4 regions of the Streptomyces sp. NEAU-YJ-81 genome follow, and region 4 is predicted to be linked to each of the others. Evidence: riboswitches for the same ligand, from Rfam matches in the RefSeq annotation. Region 4 holds a riboswitch; each other region holds the start of a gene.

Evidence for each region. A riboswitch is a leader RNA that binds a small molecule or an ion and turns the genes downstream of it on or off. The one in region 4 is predicted to bind cyclic di-AMP.
Region 1: linked by a shared signal. The riboswitch ahead of J5X86_RS36070 (transglycosylase family protein) and the one ahead of J5X86_RS40205 (M23 family metallopeptidase) in region 4 are both predicted to bind cyclic di-AMP.
Region 2: linked by a shared signal. The riboswitch ahead of J5X86_RS04780 (NlpC/P60 family protein) and the one ahead of J5X86_RS40205 (M23 family metallopeptidase) in region 4 are both predicted to bind cyclic di-AMP.
Region 3: linked by a shared signal. The riboswitch ahead of J5X86_RS00110 (M23 family metallopeptidase) and the one ahead of J5X86_RS40205 (M23 family metallopeptidase) in region 4 are both predicted to bind cyclic di-AMP.

Annotation. Positions count from the first base shown of each region.
Region 1 covers NZ_JAGFNO010000024.1:25,574-28,795, forward strand. The annotation lists gene J5X86_RS36065 (transglycosylase family protein) at 1-898, shown strand, start outside; cyclic di-AMP (ydaO/yuaA leader) riboswitch at 1,154-1,321, shown strand; gene J5X86_RS36070 (transglycosylase family protein) at 1,329-2,024, shown strand; gene eno (phosphopyruvate hydratase) at 2,279-3,222, shown strand, end outside.
Region 2 covers NZ_JAGFNO010000001.1:1,099,013-1,102,234, reverse strand. The annotation lists gene pcrA (DNA helicase PcrA) at 1-1,420, opposite strand, end outside; cyclic di-AMP (ydaO/yuaA leader) riboswitch at 1,579-1,765, shown strand; gene J5X86_RS04780 (NlpC/P60 family protein) at 1,772-2,929, shown strand; gene J5X86_RS04775 (L,D-transpeptidase) at 3,040-3,222, opposite strand, start outside.
Region 3 covers NZ_JAGFNO010000001.1:31,038-34,259, reverse strand. The annotation lists gene J5X86_RS00115 (PP2C family protein-serine/threonine phosphatase) at 1-745, shown strand, start outside; cyclic di-AMP (ydaO/yuaA leader) riboswitch at 993-1,162, shown strand; gene J5X86_RS00110 (M23 family metallopeptidase) at 1,174-2,364, shown strand; gene J5X86_RS00105 (aldo/keto reductase) at 2,477-3,222, shown strand, end outside.
Region 4 covers NZ_JAGFNO010000030.1:27,744-30,965, reverse strand. The annotation lists gene J5X86_RS40210 (pitrilysin family protein) at 1-1,069, shown strand, start outside; cyclic di-AMP (ydaO/yuaA leader) riboswitch at 1,367-1,530, shown strand; gene J5X86_RS40205 (M23 family metallopeptidase) at 1,545-2,339, shown strand; gene J5X86_RS40200 (GntR family transcriptional regulator) at 2,565-3,222, shown strand, end outside.

The DNA of each region.
Region 1 (3,222 bases), on a different contig from region 4:
TCAGGTCGCCGAGTGCGAGAGCGGCGGTATGTGGAGCGCCAACGAGGGCAACGGCTTCTACGGCGGACTGCAGCTCACCCTCGACATGTGGAAGGACTACGGCGGTACGGAGTACGCCCCGCGCCCCGACCTGGCCAGCCGCTCCCAGCAGATATCCGTCGCCGAGTCGATCCTCGGCGACCGCGGTCCCGACGCCTGGCCGAGCTGTGCGCTGGGTGCGGGGCTCACCGACGGCTCCGGCGCCCCCGATGTGGACCCCGGTGGCACGGCCACCCGGGACCCGGGGGCGGGCCGGGGCGAGGCGGGGGACCGGGAGCGGGACGGCTCCTCCTCCCCGGAGTCGGACCGTTCGGGGACGTCCGACGGCGCCGGTAAGCCGGATTCGTCCGGATCGACCGAGAAGCCGGAGGCCCCCCACACTTCCAAGTCCCCCGACGGACTGGACGGCTCGGCATCGGACACCCCGACGTCGGACGGTTCGGCCTCGGACACCCCGACGTCGGACGGTTCGGCCTCGGACGACCCGGCCTCGGACGGCTCGGACGACTCGGCGTCGGACGGCTCGAAGGGATCCTCGGCGGATCCCTCCGCCGACCCCTCGCCCTCCGGCCGCCACCGCGGCTCCCCGGATGCCGGGGAGCGGGCCGAGGACGGCGATTCGGCGGACGGGCAGCCCTCCGGACGCCACGCCTCGCGCGACGCCGCGGACCGCGACCAGAGCCCCACGGACGACGATTACACCGTTCGCCCCGGTGACAATCTGTCAGGCATCGCCGAGGACCGGAATGTGTCCCGAGGTTGGGAAGGGCTCTACGAGAGCAACGAGGACCTCATCGGAATCGACCCCGACCTGATCATCCCTGGTCAGCGACTTGACCTCGCCATCAGGGAGCAGTGATTCGGGGGGAATTGCCCGATCTGGTTCCGGTGAGACATACATCTCGTCACAATTTCCGGGGCGCACCTCGTGTCCGTTCTCTCCTCACCCGGCCCTACCTGCGCCGATGTGGGCCGGGTGAGATCAATTACAGCCCCATTCGCTGCCATTGGGGTGTTTGAACGTTCTCGGGAGGTGTGTTTAACGTCTTTCCGCTCGCCACCGCGGGCACCGTCGATCGTCACGCCGAATCCTGCCGGCGGTCGGGGGGAATCCGACGCGTCAGCGCCGAAGGCAGGAGCGGGGGACCCAAGGTAGGTGCCGAGTGGCCTGTGGACACGGGCTCGTCGGCTAGGGGTGAAGCCGGGAGCGATCATCGCGACCGGCCGGGCAACTCACGTCCGAACCCGACAGCTCACCTCGTAGGCGTCGGTGAGGAAACGAACCAACGATGCTGAAGTCCAACGGGAAGCACCGCCGTCCCTCCAAGGCCACCCGTATCGCCGCGCTCACCGGTCTCGCCGGTGCCGCCGTGGCGGCGCCCCTCATCGGGGCGACCTCCGCCTCCGCCGCCACCAGCTCCCAGTGGGACCAGGTCGCGCAGTGCGAGGCCGGTGGCAACTGGTCGATCAACACCGGCAACGGCTACTACGGCGGCCTGCAGTTCTCGAGCTCCACCTGGGCCGCGTACGGCGGCACCGCCTACGCGCCCACCGCGGACAAGGCCAGCAAGAGCCAGCAGATCCAGATAGCCGAGAAGGTCCTCGGCAGCCAGGGCAAGGGCGCCTGGCCGGTCTGCGGCAAGGGTCTGACCTCCGGCGGCAGCCCGTCCGCGCCCTCCGCGCCGTCCGCGCCCTCCGGTTCGCAGGACCAGCCGTCGGCCTCCACCAAGTCGGCTCCGGCCGCCCAGCCTGCCCAGCCGAAGGCCCAGCCGCACACCGCGCCCGAGCGCGCCACGCGTGAGCAGCCCCGCGGCCCGATCAAGAAGGGTGACGGCGAGTACAAGGTCAAGTCCGGCGACACTCTCGGCAAGATCGCCAAGGAGCACCACGTCAAGGGCGGCTGGAAGAAGCTCTTCAAGCTGAACGACGACATCGTGGAGAAGGCCGACCTGATCTACCCGGGCCAGAAGCTGCACCTCGGCTGAGTCACGGTCGCAGCCGCGGCCTGAGGCCGCCGCGCGAGAACCCCTGAGACGAGCCCCGGTCGGGCGTGCCGCCTCTATGGCGCGCCCCATCGGGGCTCCCTCATTGCCCGATTCACCAGAAATCTGGATATGTGATTCGGAATCTGGCTTTTTGTGTCACGCCCTCGTCTCGTGGGGCGGGCGAACGCGGGGTGCAGCCCTCCCGGCCCGTTAGGCTCGTGCTGCTACCGCAGACCCATACGAAGGAGAACCTCGTGCCGTCCATCGACGTCGTCGTAGCTCGCGAGATCCTCGACTCGCGAGGCAACCCCACGGTCGAGGTCGAGGTCGGCCTCGACGACGGCAGCACCGGCCGTGCCGCCGTTCCGTCCGGCGCCTCCACCGGCGCCTTCGAGGCCCTCGAGCTCCGTGATGGCGACAAGAACCGCTACAACGGCAAGGGCGTGGAGAAGGCCGTCCTCGCCGTCATCGAGCAGATCGGCCCCGAGCTGGTCGGCTACGACGCCACCGAGCAGCGTCTGATCGACCAGGCGATGTTCGACCTGGACGCCACCCCGGACAAGTCCTCGCTCGGTGCCAACGCCATCCTCGGCGTCTCCCTCGCGGTCGCGCACGCCGCCTCCGAGGCGTCCGACCTCCCGCTCTTCCGTTACCTCGGCGGCCCGAACGCCCATCTGCTGCCGGTCCCGATGATGAACATCCTCAACGGCGGGTCGCACGCCGACTCCAATGTGGACATCCAGGAGTTCATGATCGCGCCCGTGGGCGCGGAGTCCTTCTCCGAGGCCGTGCGCTGGGGCGCCGAGGTCTACCACACCCTGAAGTCCGTGCTGAAGGAGCGCGGCCTGTCCACCGGCCTCGGCGACGAGGGCGGCTTCGCGCCGAACCTCGGCTCCAACCGTGAGGCCCTCGACCTGATCCTCGAGGCGATCAAGAAGGCCGGCTACCAGCCGGGCCAGGACATCGCGCTCGCGCTCGACGTCGCCGCCTCCGAGTTCTACAAGGACGGGTCGTACGAGTTCGAGGGCAAGTCCCGCACCGCCGCCGAGATGACCTCGTACTACGCCGAGCTGGTCGCCGCGTACCCGCTGGTCTCCATCGAGGACCCGCTGAACGAGGAGGACTGGGACGGCTGGAAGACCATCACCGAGCAGCTCGGCGACAAGGTCCAGCTGGTCGGCGACGACCTCTTCGTCAC
Region 2 (3,222 bases), on a different contig from region 4:
TGGCCAGCACCCGCAGATAGGCGAGGACGTCCCGCACCTCCTTGCGCTCGTAGAAGCGCACGCCGCCGACGACCTTGTACGGCAGCCCGACCCGGATGAAGATCTCTTCGAAGACACGGGACTGGGCGTTGGTCCGGTAGAAGACCGCCACGTCACCGGCCTTGGCGTCGCCCGCGTCCGTGAGCCGGTCGATCTCGTCGGCGACGAACTGGGCCTCGTCGTGCTCGGTGTCGGCCACATAGCCGGTGATCTCGGTCCCGGCGCCGGCCTCGGTCCACAGGTTCTTCGGGCGGCGGTTCTCATTGCGCTCGATGACCGCGTTGGCCGCGCTCAGGATGGTCTGGGTGGAGCGGTAGTTCTGCTCGAGGAGGATCGTCCGCGCGGTGGGGTAGTCCTCTTCGAACTGGAGGATGTTGCGGATCGTGGCGCCCCGGAAGGCGTAGATCGACTGGTCGGCGTCGCCCACCACGCACAGCTCGGCTGCCGTGGTCTCCTCGGTGTCCGTGCCCACCAGCTCGCGCACGAGGGTGTACTGCGCGTGGTTGGTGTCCTGGTACTCGTCCACCAGGACGTGCCGGAAGCGGCGGCGGTAGTGCTCGGCCACGTCCGGGAACGCCTGGAGCAGATTGACCGTGGTCATGATGATGTCGTCGAAGTCCAGTGCGTTGGCCTCGCGCAGCCTCGCCTGGTACATCGCGTACGCCTCGGCGAGCGTCTTCTCAAAACCGTCCGTGGCCTGTCCGGCGAAGGTCTCCTCGTCGATCAGCTCGTTCTTCAGGTTGGAGATCTTGGCGCTGAAGGACTTCGGCGGGAACCGCTTGGGGTCGAGATCCAGATCCCGGCAGACCAGCGACATCAGCCGCTTGGAGTCGGCGGCGTCGTAGATCGAGAACGACGAGGTGAAGCCGAGCCTCTTCGACTCGCGGCGCAGGATGCGGACGCAGGCGCTGTGGAAGGTGGAGACCCACATGGCGTTCGCCCGCGGGCCGACGAGCTCCTCCACCCGCTCCTTCATCTCGCCCGCCGCCTTGTTGGTGAAGGTGATGGCGAGGATCTGGCCGGGGTGCGTGCCGCGGGCGCCGAGCAGATAGGCGATGCGGTGGGTGAGCACCCGGGTCTTTCCGGAGCCGGCGCCCGCGACGATCAGCAGCGGCGAGCCGGTGTGCTCAACGGCGGCTCTCTGCTGCTCGTTCAACCCCTCGAGCAGGGCGGACGGGTCCACGACGGGCCGCGCGGCACCGTCCCGGTAGTGGGCCTCCCGGGGCACGGGCGCGTCGAAGCCGCCGCTGAAGAGGTGATGCGGCACGTCCTCGGCACCATCGGGGCCGGGGTGCGCCGAATCCTCGGGCGGCGGTGGTGGCTCCTGGTTCGGAGGAGGCCCGAGGTCCGCCAGGAAGCTGTCGTCAAAGAGGCTGCTCATCGCTCCCCGAGTCTAGGCCGCCCCACTGACAGCCGATGCCCGAACATCACGAAACGGTTTCGGGCAAAACGGCCACCAGTCTTCACAGGAGCCCCACGTGTTGGCTACCGTCCTGCGTCAGGCGGCCCGGAAGATCCGTCGGCGAACCACGTCGGCACGGGCTGCCTCCGCCGAGTCCGGCACCGCCGTAAGGCGCCCGGAGCCGGGGACCCGACAACGCAACACCGGGGTGAATCGGCCCGAAGCGGCGTGGCACGGAAGTGCCGCCCGGACACGGCCGTAGGGCAACCTTCCGTACCGCCCGAACCCGACAGCTAACCCGGTAGGCGGTCCACGGAAGGAGCGCCTCCCTTGGCGTCGCATCGCAAGCCGCGGAGCCGAATACCGGCCCCGCTCACCGGTCACGGCCGCCGTACGGCCGTCGGGTTCACCACGGCCGCCCTCGCATCCGTCACCCTCCTCTCCCAGACGGCCAACGCCGCGCCGGGCGACGACCCCAAGCCGGCCACCCAGTCGATCGACAAGGTCAAGGAGAAGGTCGACACCCTCTATCACCAGGCGGAGAGCGCCACCCAGCGCTACAACGCCGCCAAGGAGCGCGCCGATCAGCAGCGGGCCAAGGTCGACAAGCTGCTGGACTCCGTCGCCCAGCGCACCGAGAAGCTCAACGAGGCGCGACGCACGCTCGGCGCCTACGCCACCGCCCAGTACCGCGACGGCGGAATGGCCCGCTCCGCCGCGACCCTGCTGTTCTCCAACGATCCGCAGGACGTCTTCGACCAGTCGCATCTGATCGACCGGCTGACCGGTCGGCAGAAGCAGGCCGTCGACGACTTCCAGAAGCAGCAGGCGAGCGCCGCCAAGGAGCGCGGTAAGGCCGGCGAGAGCCTCGCCTCGCTGACCGCGTCGCAGAAGCAGCTGAAGACCCAGAAGAAGACCGTCCAGGACAAGCTGACCGAGGCCCGGCGGCTGCTGGCGAATCTGACCGCCAAGGAGAAGGCGCGGCTGGCGGCGATCGAGAAGAAGAAGGCGGAAGAGGCCCGCCGTAAGGCGGCCGCGCTCGCCGAGAAGCAGCGCCAGGAGGCCGCGCGCAAGAAGCAGCAGGAGCAGAACGGAGACAGCGGCTCCGGTTCGACGGCGCCCTCGGCCCCCGCCAACAGCTCCAAGGCGGCCCAGGCCATCGCCTTCGCGAAGTCGCAGCTCGGCAAGCCGTATGTCTGGGGCGCGACCGGTCCCAGCTCCTTCGACTGCTCAGGGCTGACGCAGGCGGCCTGGAAGACGGCCGGGATCTCGCTGCCGCGCACCACCTGGGACCAGGTGAAGGCCGGTACGCGCGTCTCGACGTCCGAACTCCAGCCGGGCGATCTGGTCTTCTTCTACGACGACATCAGCCATGTCGGCCTCTACGTCGGCGACGGGATGATGATCCACGCGCCGAAGCCGGGCGATGTGGTGAAGAAGGCGCCGATCACCGAGATGCCGATCTACGGGAGCGTGCGGCCCGCGTAGGACACGAGGGCCGCGCAGGACACGAGGGGGCCGTGCGGGCCCCCGATGTGCCGCTGCCCGGGGCTGGGCCCCGGGCAGCGGCATCGTCACGTCATCGGCTCATGTGCCGTTCACGTGCCGGGCTTGCGCCCGTAGACGTACACGTCGTCGCCGTTCTTCAGCAGGCTCCAGTACTTCTTGGCCTCGCCCGTGCGCATGTTGACGCAGCCGTGGGAGCCGGGCGGGGACCATACGCTCCCGGCAATCGAGTGGAACGCCTGACCGCCGTCGAAGAACTGGCTGTAGGGCATGGC
Region 3 (3,222 bases), on a different contig from region 4:
CGGCGTACGGCTGACCGTCGGGGACGTACGCGGCAAGGGGCTGCAGGCGGTGGAGGTCGTGGCGATCCTCCTCGGCTGCTTCCGGGAGGCGGCGGAGCAGGAGACGACCCTGGAGGCGCTCGTGGGCCGTCTGGAGCGGGCCCTGCAGCGTGAGGGTGCCCGGCGGGCCGACCTGGAGGTGTTCGAGGGGTTCACGACGGCCGTGGTGGCCGAAATTCCGCGCGGCGACTCCACCCTGCGGCTGATCAACCGCGGCCATCCGGCGCCGCTGCTCATGGCGGAGGACGGTGCGGTGCGTGCCCTGGAGCCGGAGATGTCGGCGCTGCCGGTGGGGATGGGGGAGTTGGCCGGGTGGCCGGACCGGGTGATGGAGCTGGGGTTCGAGGAGGGGGAGACGCTGCTGCTGTTCACGGACGGGGTGACGGAGGCCCGGGACCGCAATGGCGAGTTCTACGACCCGGAGAAGCAGCTGCGCGGCCGCCGCTTCGCCGATCCGCAGGAGCTGCTGGACGCGCTGGTGGCCGATGTCGAGCGCCATACGGACGGCGGGACATCGGACGACATGGCGCTGCTGGCGGTCCGCCGGACCCCGGCCCGCGGGAACGGACGGGGGAACGGGCAGGGCAATGGGCAGGGCAATGGGGGCAATGGGCAGCGGGACGGCCGAGGGAACGGGCACGACGGCGACGGCGGTGCGAGCCGCGGCGGCCATACGAGGGACAGCGGCGTCCCACACCGTCCGTAGCCGACCGGGTCCATACCGTGCGTAGTCGACCGAGCCCCCTCCGCATAACAATTGCTGCACGATCGGTCCGCACGCGTTTTTGCGAACCTTTGGCCAATGCGTCGACTTGCCCCCATCTGTCCCCTCTTGGGCGCTAAGTTCATGCCAAAGGTGCGCGGATTCCTCAGAACAGCTTGGAATCACATCGCGCTCTCTATTAACGTTCGATAACGCAGCGCGGTCGTCACAACCGTCGCAAGGGCGGCACCGTGCGCCGTCGCCGAATCCCGTACGCACACCGGCAGTACCGCACCACCAGCAGCACCAAGGGAACCGGGGAACCAACACCTTGGGGTGAATCGGGTCGAACCTGACCCGTAGGAGACCTTCCTGCTCCGAACCCGTCAGCTAACCCGGTAGGCGAGAAGGAAGGAAAGGAGTGCGCCTCCGTGGCGTCCAACAGGTCTGCCCTGGACGAGGCCCCGTATCGCACACGGGGAGGCGGTTTGGGGACCGCCACCGCCTACGGCCCCGGCTTTGACGCCGGCGGCGGGATGAGCTCCGGGGACGGCCACTTCGCCCCCGACGATCGGTACCTGGACGCGCATGGGGACGCGTTCGAGGGCCCGGGTGCCGGATTCGAGACCGAGCCCTGGGAGGAGTGGAACCCCACCGAGGAGTCCATCGCTCCCGTACGCGGCCGGCACCGCGTGGCCAAGCAGCGCGGCGGGACCATGGCGCGCAGCGGCGCCGTCCTCGGCGTCGGCGTGATCGCCGCGGTCGGTGCGGGCGGTATGGCCAGCGCCAAGGACCGTCCCAAGCCGCCCATTTCCATGCCGGATCTCGGCCACGTCGCCGATGAGGTCAAAGCCAGCCTGCCCGCCGCCAAGGACCTGCCCGGCATCGGCTCCTGGACGTCGGACGACAGCAGCGGCCCGCAGACGGCCGCCGCCCCCCTCTCCCAGGCCGGCCTCACCAGCGAGGACGAGCAGCGCGGCACCACCGACGCGGGCGAGGCGCTCCGCGCCCGCATCCTCCAGCAGGCCGAGAACCAGCAGAACGCGGCGGACGAGGACAGCCGCACCGCCGCGGCGAAGGCCGCCGCGGACAAGGCGTCCGACCAGGCCGCGGAGGTGGCCGCCCAGCGGAAGGCCAAGGCCGAGGCGGAGAAGAAGGCCGCCGAGCAGCGGGCGAAGGAGGCGGCGGAGAAGAAGGCCGCGGCCGAGCGCCAGGCCAGACTCGCCGCCGCGTACACCCTCCCCGTCGGCTCGTACACCCTGACCGCGAGCTTCGGCCAGGCGGGCGACATCTGGTCGGCCGACCACACCGGCCAGGACTTCGCCGCCCCGACCGGCACCCCGGCCAAGGCGGTGCACGGCGGCACCATCACCCAGGCGGGCTGGGCCGGTTCGTACGGCTACCGCATCGTGCTGACCCTCAGCGACGGCACCGAGATCTGGTACTGCCACCTGTCGTCGATGGTCGTCACCTCGGGCAAGGTGACGGCGGGCGATGTCATCGGCCGCGTCGGCGCCACCGGCAATGTGACCGGCCCGCACCTCCACCTCGAGGTCCGGCCCGGCGGCGGCTCGCCGATCGACCCGATGCCCTGGCTGCGCCAGCACGGGATGAACCCCTGATACTCCGGCGGCTCTGGCGCTCTCTCCCCCCTTGACGCCAGGGCCGCCGGTTTACGTCCCGACGGGGCCGCCCCCAGGAACAACCCCGCCCAGCCACCCGTTGTAAAAACGTATGGCTGACAACACACAGAAGATCGGTGATCTGTCCGTTTTCCCGTTTGCCCTGGGCGGGAACGTCTTCGGCTGGACCGCCAACGAGGCCGAGTCCTTCCGGGTGCTCGACGCCTTCGTGGCGGCGGGCGGCAATTTCATCGACACCGCCGATGTCTACTCCGCGTGGGTGCCGGGCAACGAGGGCGGCGAGTCCGAGACCATCCTCGGCAACTGGTTCGCCTCCCGGGGCAACCGCTCCTACGTCGTACTCGCCACCAAGGTGGGCGCCGGCTCCCCGGAGCCCCGCGGTCTGACCTCGTCCGCCATCAAAACGGGCGTCGAGGAATCCCTCCAGCGGCTGCGCACCGACTACATCGACCTCTACTACACCCACTACGACGATCCGTCGGTGCCGGTGGAGGAGATCATCACCACCCTGGACGAGCTGGTCAGAGAGGGCAAGGTCCGCGAGGTCGCCGCGTCCAACGTCAGCGCGGAGCGCCTGGAGGCCCAGCTGGCCTTCTCCACCCAGGAGAGCCTGGCCCGCTACGTCGCCCTCCAGCCGCACTACAACCTGGTCTCGCGCGACACCTTCGAGGGCGACTTGGCCGACGTCGCCGCCCGCCACCACCTGGCGACCATCCCGTACTACTCCCTGGCGTCCGGCTTCCTCACCGGCAAGTACCGCCCCGGCACGGCGGTCGACAGCCCCCGCTCCACCGGCGCGGCCAAGTACCTGGAGACCGAGCGCGGCCAGAAGGTCCT
Region 4 (3,222 bases):
CCTGGAGGTCCCGGTCTCCCGGCTGCCCAAGGCGCTCGGACTGCTGGCCGACGCACTGCGCGCCCCCGCCTTCCCGGACGGCGAGGTCGAGCGGCTGGTGCGCAACCGGCTGGACGAGATCCCCCATGAGCTGGCCAATCCGGCCCGCCGCGCCTCGATGGCCCTCTCCGCGGCCCTCTTCCCGGCCGAATCGCGGATGTCCCGGCCGCGCCAGGGCACCCAGGAGACCATCGAGGGCATCGACGCCGCGGCCGTGCGGGCCTTCTACGAGGCGCATGTCCGCCCCTCCACCGCGACCGCCGTCATCGTGGGCGACCTCACCGGGGTCGACCTCGACGGGGCGCTCGCCGACACCCTGGGCGCCTGGACGGGTGGGGCGGGCGCGCCGCGCACGGTTCCCCCGATCGTCGCGGACGACCTCGGCCGTGTGGTGATCGTCGACCGGCCTGGCGCGGTGCAGACCCAGCTGCTCATCGGGCGCGTCGGCGCCGACCGCCATGACCGGGTCTGGCCCGCGCAGGTGCTCGGCACGTACTGCCTCGGCGGCACCCTCACCTCCCGCCTCGACCGTGTGCTGCGCGAGGAGAAGGGCTACACCTACGGGGTGCGCGCCTTCGGCCAGGTGCTGCGCTCCGCGCCCCCGGCGCCCTCGGGCGGCTCCGCGGGCGCCGCCATGCTGGCGATCAGCGGCTCGGTGGCCACCGAGGTCACCGGGCCCGCGCTGGAGGACCTCTGGAAGGTGCTGCGCACGCTGAAGGAGGAGGGGCTCACCGACGAGGAGCGCGATGTCGCGGTGCAGAACCTGGTGGGCGTCGCCCCGCTGAAGTACGAGACGGCGGCGTCCGTCGCGGGCACTCTCGCCGACCAGGTCGAGCAGCACCTTCCGGACGATTTCCAGGCGCAGTTGTACGCCCGCCTCGCGGAGACCGGCACGGTGGAGGCGACCGCTGCGGTGGTGTCCGCCTTCCCGGCGGACCGGCTGGTCACGGTGCTGGTCGGGGACGCCTCGGCGATCGAGGAGCCGGTCCGGGCGCTGGGCATCGGCGAGGTGCGCGTCATCTCCGGCTGAGCCGCCCGGAGTTGGCCGGTTGGCCGGATCCGGACCAAGAACCGGCGATCCGGCCGGCTCACTGACGATCCGGGTCCGCTGACGATCCGGCAGCCGGTCCCGTCAACGAGCTCACAGCGGAAGGACCCTGGCCCCGTAAAGGTGCCGGGGTCCTTCCTTCATGCCCGATTTGCGGGAGTGACAGCTTGTTTGGTTTGTGGCGAGAGCAACAAAAAACCGGAACCGTTTGGTGATCGAAAGCGGGCCCGTTTAGCGTCAGTCCGGCTGTTCGCCAGCAACCCGCCGCACCCGCGGCACGGACAGTCATCGCCGAGTCCCCGTACGGCGCGAGCCAGGGGAGCCGGGGACCCACACGTCCCCAGGGGTGAATCGGGCGCCTTCCCCGGCCGGGGGAGGAGTCCGTAGGAGACCTTCCTGCTCCGAACCCGTCAGCTAACCCGGTAGGCGAGAAGGAAGGAAAGGAGTGCGCCTCAGCATGGCGTCCACCCGCACTGCCACCGGGAAACACCGCCGCACCACCAAGATCAACGTCCGCACCGGCGCGAACGTCGTGGGCATCACCACCGTCGCCTCGGGCGTCGTCGCCGGGATCACCGGACAGGCGTTCGCGGCCGACACCGGCCCCAGCCCCCAGCAGACCGGTCTGACCCAGGCGATCGTGATCGGCGACGGGATCGCGGACCACATCGAGGCCCAGGCGCAGTCCCAGGAGACCGCCGCCGAGCAGGCCGCCGCCAAGGCCAAGGCGGAGGCGATCGCCCGCCAGGAGGCCGCCAGAAAGGCGGAGGCCGCGGCGAAGAAGGCCAAGGCCGAGCGCGAGGCCAAGGAGCGCGCGGCGCGCGAGGCCGAGCGCAAGCGCCTCAACACCTTCGAGACGCCGATCGGCGGCTCCTACGTCTCCACCGGCTACGAGGCGGCCAGCGGTCTGTGGTCCTCCGGCAGCCACACCGGCATCGACTTCCACGCCTCCTCCGGCACCTCGGTGCACTCCGTGGGCATGGGCGAGATCGTCGAGGCGGGCTGGGGCGGCTCCTACGGCAACAACGTCGTCATCAAGATGAACGACGGCACCTACACCCAGTACGGCCACCTGTCGTCGATCAGCGTCTCGGTCGGCCAGAAGGTCACCCCCGGCCAGCAGATCGGCCTGTCGGGCGCCACCGGCAACGTCACCGGACCGCATCTGCACTTCGAGGCCCGCACCAGCCCGGACTACGGCTCGGACATCGACCCCCTGGCGTATCTGCGCTCGCACGGCGTCAACGTCTGACCTCGCGGGACTCCGCGCACGCCCGCGGTCCCGCGAGAATCCGAGAAGGCCCCGTCCCCCGGACGGGGCCTTCGGCGTGCCGCGCCGCCGGCTGACCAAAAAATATCCATGAAATGCACTCCGCCATCGGAAATGACGTCCGATTGGAATAGAGTCGTTCAATGCGCGTTCCATGGATGCGTTTCGCGGGCGTTAAGGCGGAGGTTCGACAATGTGGGACCGGAAGTGAGCGGGGATACGACCGCGGTCCAGAGCGGTCGCCGGATTTCGGCGCATGCGGTGTGTACGGCGATTCGCGACGACATCGTCTCCGGCACATATCAGCCCGGCAGCCGGCTCACCGAGGAACTTCTCGCCCGGCGCTACGGCGTCTCGCGGGTGCCGGTCCGAGAGGCCCTGCGCACCCTGGAGTCCGAGGGCTTCGTGACGACCCGCCGACACGCGGGTGCCTGCGTCGCCCAGCCCTCCGAGCGCGAGGCGGCCGATCTGCTGGACATCCGGGCGCTGCTGGAGCCGCTGGGCGCCGCACGGGCCGCACAGCGCCGCACCGAGGCCCATCTGAAGGTGCTGCGCGGGCTGGTCCGGCTCGGCCGGGAGCGGGCCCAGCACGGCCGGCTCGGTGAACTGCGGCCGCTGGGCGACTGGTTCCACGAGACGCTCGCCCAGGCGTCCGGCAGCCCGAGCCTGGCCGCGATGCTCGTCCAGCTGCGCCGCAAGACCGTGTGGGTGTACGCGGCCGCTCCCGCGCCGCAGCCCGCACCGCCCGGGGGCGCCCGGCGCCCCGACCCGGCCGCGCGGGCCGTGGAGTCCTGGGCGGAGCACGGCGCGCTGGTGGACGCGGTGGCGCGCGGCGACGCCGACCGGGCGCGGGCGCTCGCCGCGG